Regions from separate parts of the Paenibacillus terrisolis genome, predicted to be linked through region 2. Evidence: a T-box and tRNA genes for the amino acid it is inferred to sense, from the RefSeq annotation. Region 2 holds a T-box; the other holds one or more tRNA genes.
The links. The T-box of region 2 lies ahead of ileS (isoleucine--tRNA ligase). A T-box ahead of a tRNA ligase gene usually reads a tRNA of that ligase, here a tRNA-Ile.
Positions count from the first base shown of each region.

Region 1: it has a tRNA-Ile gene. The T-box ahead of ileS (isoleucine--tRNA ligase) is inferred to sense a tRNA for this amino acid. The anticodon was not compared.

Region 1 covers NZ_JBKFGG010000003.1:124,955-128,366, reverse strand. The annotation lists gene ACI48K_RS03980 (ABC transporter ATP-binding protein) at 1-283, shown strand, start outside; gene ACI48K_RS03975 (ABC transporter substrate-binding protein) at 290-1,795, shown strand; tRNA gene ACI48K_RS03970 (tRNA-Met) at 2,148-2,221, shown strand; tRNA gene ACI48K_RS03965 (tRNA-Ile) at 2,234-2,307, shown strand; gene ACI48K_RS03960 (DUF6199 family natural product biosynthesis protein) at 2,550-2,777, opposite strand; gene ACI48K_RS03955 (DUF6199 family natural product biosynthesis protein) at 2,798-2,992, opposite strand; gene ACI48K_RS03950 (S-layer homology domain-containing protein) at 3,107-3,412, opposite strand, start outside.
Region 2 covers NZ_JBKFGG010000004.1:153,784-157,195, reverse strand. The annotation lists gene ACI48K_RS04840 (YlmH family RNA-binding protein) at 1-306, shown strand, start outside; gene ACI48K_RS04835 (DivIVA domain-containing protein) at 448-996, shown strand; T-box leader at 1,078-1,386, shown strand; gene ileS (isoleucine--tRNA ligase) at 1,439-3,412, shown strand, end outside.

The DNA of each region.
Region 1 (3,412 bases), on a different contig from region 2:
CGCCGGCAAAGTGGACCGCGTTGTTGCCATCCGGGATGGACTAACGAGCACGGAGTTCGTAAAGCGGAATCCGAATCTCGATTTGGCATCGGCGGAATCCGGCTTTGGGGCCGGCGGACTTCAAGAGGTTCACGAAGAATTCGTTGTGGTTGACCGGGTCGGACGGCTGCAGGTACCGAAGGAGTATTTAGACGCTGTAGGTATCGGCGGCCGGGCAAGTATGGAATTTGACGGAGAGAAAATTGTGATTACCGCACCAAAATCATTGGAGGGGGAAAAGTAAATGAACATGAGGCATGGAAAATGGCGCAAGATCATGTCCGTTTCCTTGGCGGCAACGTTGACGCTGGGGCTGCTGGCAGGATGCAGCGGCGGCAAAGCGGCGGACAAAGAACAGGAGAAGGTGCTGCGGATCGGCGTTCTTTGGGGTTCTACAGACGACTCGTATTTCCGTCAGCAATTCACGGATGTTTATGAGTTTACACATCAAAACGTTAAGATTGAAGTGGTTCCGGCAATCGATCAATCCCAATACCGTTATAGCGATGGCTCGCAGCCTTATCAACAGCCGGACTACTTGGAAAGCATGAAGAAAATCATGACCGGCAGCAACCCGGTAGATATCGTAGTCACGGATACGAGCGTGCTGAACCAGCTGATTCAGGAAAATATGCTGAAGCAGCTTGATCCGATGATTCAAGAAGATAAATTCGATACTTCGGACTTCGTTCCGGCGGTCATCGACGGCATCAAAGATCTGGGCGAAGGCAGCTTGTACGCTTTGGCGCCTTCCTTCTCTTCTTCCGCCCTGTACTACAACAAAAAAATATTTACTGACGCCGGGGTTGAACCGCCAACCGATAAAATGACGTGGGACGAAATTTTTGACCTCGCCCGCCGCGTAACAAAAGGCGAAGGCAAGGACCGCGTTTACGGCTTTTCGTTCGGCCGTTATCAAGGAAGCGATCCTTATTATGATATGCAGGCTAACTATGTCAATACGCTGCAGTTAAAGACTTTTGACGATAAAGCTGAGACTATGACGGTGAATACGCCCCAATGGACCAAAGTATGGGAAACGATCAGTAAACTGGCCAAAGACAAAATTCTTCCGGACAACTCAAGCATGAATAATGGCGGCGCCATTAATTGGAATGCCATTAATAGCGATTTGTTCCTTTCCGGTAAAACGGCAATGACGATTGCCGAAAGCGGTTATGTCAACGAAATCGAGGACGCCAATACCAATGCCGCAAAAATCAAAGACTTCAAGCCAGTGGACTGGGATGTCGTGACGGTACCTGTCCATCCCGAAAAGCCGGAAATTGGCGGAAACATCTATTTGAGCAATACGTTCGCTATCAACAGTGCCGCTCCCAACCCGGATACGGCATGGGATTTCATCAAGTTTATCGACAGCGAGGAATGGGCGAAGCTGAAGTCGCGCAGCAATTCTTATGAAATGGTGTCCCGCAAATCCTATATTCAACCGAAGCAAGGTCTGGATTATAATATTCAAGCGTTCTATCTGCTTAAGCCGATCCCGCCGACCGATCCGAAAATGGATAAAATGATGGCGGATAAACCGGGCCTTTACAACATCACCAATAGCGGCAGAAACTTCTTCCAGGAAGTGGTGGACAACAAGAAAACGCCTGCCGAAGCGCTGAAGGAATGGTCGGATAAGGGAAATACCATGCTGCAGGAAATCAAAAACAATCCGAAAACCCAGTTCCAAGAAGATGGAACGCCGTTTGTTCCGAATGCTGAGGCAGCCGCCGGAGGCAAGGGCTGATACAAGGAAATATAAGGAAGGCCGCCGGAGATTTCCGGCGGCTTTTTTTGCCCGTTCTTGGGTATTCTATAGGTACCGTAGAAATCAAACAATTTTGCGAAAGGAAGGGCAACAAGAGATGCGCTGGGTATACTTCAATAAATTATACAGAACCAAATTTCAAGCCGGATGCTTAGCCAAAAGATTGGAGCATGACGGGTGGATCTACGGGTTCGACGATATGCGCCAAATCGAAATTTTCCGCTCTCGCAAAGGGAAATACGGCGTTCGCTTTATCATCTGAACCAAGGCAGTTACCGCTTGACGAGCGCGGTGGAATTCGTGTATATTATTAACTGTCGCTATTTATTGACGCGGGGTGGAGCAGCCCGGTAGCTCGTCGGGCTCATAACCCGAAGGCCGCAGGTTCAAATCCTGCCCCCGCAATTCTTTGTAGTCGGGCCCTTAGCTCAGTTGGTTAGAGCGGTCGGCTCATAACCGATTGGTCGGGGGTTCGAGTCCCTCAGGGCCCATAGTGCGTGAACCCCTTGCCTAGCAAGGGGTTTTTGCTTTTTGATAGGGTGAGAGAGATGACGTGCGATAGCGAAGCTTGGCTGAATAAAAAAATCGACTCTCCTAATGGAGAGTCAATTTAATATTTCGCAATTTATATCCATCATCGGTTTTTAGATCATACAATTTCAGCTTGACTCCGTTTCCGTCGATATGTTGTCAAACTTGTAGGTTGCCAGGGAGGACTGAATCGGCGGGCGATTTACAAAATCAAACTAAAGAGTCCTATAACAAAAAACACGGAGCCTACTATTATACTGAAAACTCCGCGGACTTTGGCAAACTCGATATAGGTTTCGCTTGGTTCCGAATCGCCTTGCACTTTCCAGCCTTCATTGGCTTCCCATCTAAAGTCGGGCTTTTTAATGAGGAAAATCCCCAGAGCAATGAAGAGAGCGCCTATCAGAACGATAACAATGCGAAAGAACATGCAGACCACACTCCTTAAGCTCAGAAAAGCCTAAACATAAGAAAGAACACTACAATCAACACGATAATGCTGGCGATTCGATTCATCACAAGATAAGCCTCGCTGGGCTCGACGTCGCCTTTGACCATCCAGCCGTACCGCATGTACCAGCCTGCTTTTGGAAATACGGCATTAAGCAGCGCCAGGATAATAAACAAAAAGAGAAAAAATCCCATCACAATCACTCCTTAATTAGATTACGTGTGCTCCATCGATTTGTTTCGGAAATGGGGAGTGAAGTCGGAAAAAGGGACCGCGAGAGGCGGCCCCTTTATATTCTTCAAACTGATTTATTTGCTTCCGTCCGCGGACGGAGGAGCGGGATGCGCCTCCAAATACTGAACCGCATTGTAGGCTAATACGGCGGCTTCCGCACGGGTGATTTTATCCTGTGGCTGGAAGGAGTTGTCTTCATTCAGCTTGGCGATGCCAAGCACAAGCGCGCGCTGCACGGTTCCTTGATACAACACGTTAAGCTGGTCTTCGTCTTGGAATTTCACGGGAACGATATTGATCATCGGCAGGTTGCCGTGATGTTCCATAGCCAGTATCAGTTGATGCGTAAATTCTTCCTTAGTAAGCGGTTTGGCCGGGTC
Region 2 (3,412 bases):
GAACTGCTGGAAATCGGCGAACTGCAAACTGCGGAAAAAGAGCTGGAGCCTCATGACTTGACGGTTGCTTCCCTGCGGCTCGACGGCATCGTCAGCGATGTGTTCCGTTTAAGCCGCAGCAAGGTGCTGATTCCGATCAAAGCCGGCCGCTGCCGCGTCAACTGGAAAACGGAGGAGGATCCCTCCAAGCCGTTAAAGGCCGGAGATGTCGTTGCGCTGCAAGGCTTCGGACGGTTCAAAGTGCTTGAGATGGACGGTTTGACGAAAAAAGGAAGATACCGTGTCAAAATCGGCAAATTTATCTGAACTCTTTGCAGGAGTTCGTGGATTATTGTCGAAATTATAGATCGAAATATGTTCATGAATGAAACGTTGAAAATCGTTGAAAATGAAAATGTGACACTGCTTTTCTTGCGGGAGTTGCCAAATTCACAGGAGGTGCGGATCATGCCATTAACGCCGCTGGACATACATAACAAGGAATTCTCTAGACGTATTCGTGGTTACGATGAAGACGAAGTTAACGAATTTCTCGATCAGGTAATCAAAGATTATGAAATCGTGATTCGGGAAAACAAAGAGCTGCACAACCAATTGATCGCTTTGCAGGATAAGCTGGATCATTTTGCTAATATTGAAGAAACATTAAGCAAGACGATCATCGTGGCTCAAGAAGCCGCCGACGAAGTGAAAAACAATGCGAAGAAAGAAGCGCAGCTGATCGTGAAGGAAGCGGAAAAAAACGCCGACCGGATCGTCAACGAGTCGTTGTCCAAATCGCGCAAGATCGCCATGGAAGTGGAAGAGCTCAAGAAGCAGGCTTCCATTTACCGCGCCCGCTTCCGCACGCTGGTTGAAGCGCAACTGGACTTGTTAAGCAGCGATAGCTGGGAAACCTTAGAGGATCGTGACCGGGATCGTGAAAGAGACCGCGATCGTGACCGGGATCGCGATCGTTTGTACGAGCATGACCGCGAAGCCAAAGAGATGTACTAAGCTGGGCGTCCGCCAAGGTTGACATGTGGCGTACGGATAAGTTATAAATAATAACATATCGAAGAGTTGAATATTTTGCATAGTGATTTGATGATGGGAACCAGTACGCTGCGTGGTTGATCCTCAGAGAGTTGGCGAAATGCTGAAAGCCAATGTTCAAGCTGCAGTCGGAATATCCTCCCGGAGAAGCCAAACTGAATTTTCCGAAGGAAGCCGGACTTGCGAAAGTCTGCTGCCCGAGGGAATTGTAAGTTTTGCCGGCTGTCGGCCGTTATTCCGGCCCCATATGAAGCGTATGGGATGGAGTTGTCATGACTTCGCTGCATGGTTGTTTATATGTGCAGAGTCATGGAACAAGGGTGGTAGCGCGAGCCAAGTCTCGTCCCTTTTGGGGGCGGGGCTTTTTTTATTTTAGCTAAACGAAAGGAAGTCATTGAAAACCATGAAAAAAGTGGATGTCAAAGAACATGCGCGTACACGCGACCTGCGCATTTTGGAGAAGTGGGATCGGGAAAATACGTTCAAGCGCAGTATCGAAAACCGGGAGGGCCGTCCCAACTACGTATTTTACGAAGGGCCGCCTACGGCAAATGGACTTCCTCATATCGGGCACGTTTTGGGCCGGGTTATCAAAGATTTTGTCGGCCGCTATCAGACGATGAAGGGATATCGCGTCGTTCGCAAGGCCGGCTGGGATACGCACGGATTGCCGGTTGAGCTGGGCGTGGAGAAAGAGCTTGGTATCTCCGGAAAACAGGATATTGAAAAATACGGCATCGAGGAATTCGTCAAGAAATGCAAAGACAGTGTGTTCGGCTACGAAAAGCAGTGGCGGGAATTCACCGAAGCGATCGCATACTGGACCGATCTCGACGATCCGTATATTACGCTCAACAACACTTACATCGAAAGCGTGTGGAACATTTTAGCCACGATTCATGACAAGGGGCTGCTGTACCGCGGGCACCGCGTCAGCCCGTATTGCCCTTGCTGCCAAACCTCTCTGAGCTCTCATGAAGTGGCTCAGGGCTACGAGGACGTGAAGGATCTCAGCGCGACCGCGAAATTCAAGCTGCATGATACCGGCGAGTATGTGCTGGCCTGGACCACGACGCCTTGGACGCTGCCTGCTCACGTAGCGCTTGCCGTAAACCCGGACATGGAGTACGCCAAAGTGAAACAGGAAGACGGCGTGTATATCGTAGCCAAAAACCTGGTCGAGAAGGTCATGAAAGGCGATTATACCGTGGAGTCGATCCATAAAGGCTCCGAATTCGTCGGCAAAACCTATACGCCGCCGTTTGGCTATATCCAAGCCGAGAAAATCAATGTGATCGTAGGCGCTTCCTTCGTGACGGACGCCAGCGGTACGGGGATCGTTCACATGGCCCCGGCTCACGGTGAAGACGACTATCGCGTATGCCGCGAAAACGGCATCAGCTTTGTCAGCGTGGTAAACGGTCAAGGCCGATACACGGATGCCGTCAGCGATTTTGCCGGACGTTTCGTGAAGGATTGCGATCTGGATATCGTCAAAACGCTGTCGGAGAAAGGGCTCCTTTACAGCAAAGAAAAATACGAGCACAGCTACCCATTCTGCTGGCGCTGCAAATCGCCGCTGCTCTACTACGCGATGGAAAGCTGGTTCATCGAAACGACGGCGGTCAAGGATCAGCTGATTGCCAACAACAACACCGTGGAATGGTATCCGGGGCATGTTCGCGAAGGCCGCTTCGGCAAATTCCTCGAAGAGCTGGTGGACTGGAACATCAGCCGCAACCGCTACTGGGGAACGCCGCTTAACGTTTGGGTGTGCCCGGACTGCGGCGGACAATATGCGCCTCACAGCTTGGCGGACCTTCGCGCTCACGCGGTGGGTCACGTTAGCGAGGATTTGGAACTGCACAAGCCGTATGTAGACGAAGTCAAAGTGAAGTGCCCGCACTGCGAGGGCGGGGTTATGGAGCGGACGAGCGAAGTGATCGACGTATGGTTTGACAGCGGCTCGATGCCTTTTGCGCAGCACCATTATCCGTTTGAAAACGAACAAACCTTCGAAGAGCAGTTCCCGGCGGATATGATTTGCGAGGGCATCGACCAAACGCGCGGCTGGTTCTATAGCCTCTTGGCGGTGTCCACGCTGTTCAAAGGGAAAGCTCCTTACAAAGCGGTTATCGCAACGGGACATGTGCTGGATGAAAACGGGCAGAAGATGTCCAAATCCAAAGGCAATGTCATTGACCCATGGGAAATCATCAATGAATTCGGCACGGACGCGTTCCGATGGGCTCTGCTGTCGGACAGCGCGCCTTGGAACAGCAAACGGTTCTCCAAAGGCATTGTGGCCGAAGCGAAATCCAAAGTAGTGGATACGCTCGTGAATACGCATGCGTTTCTGACGCTGTATGCCGGTATT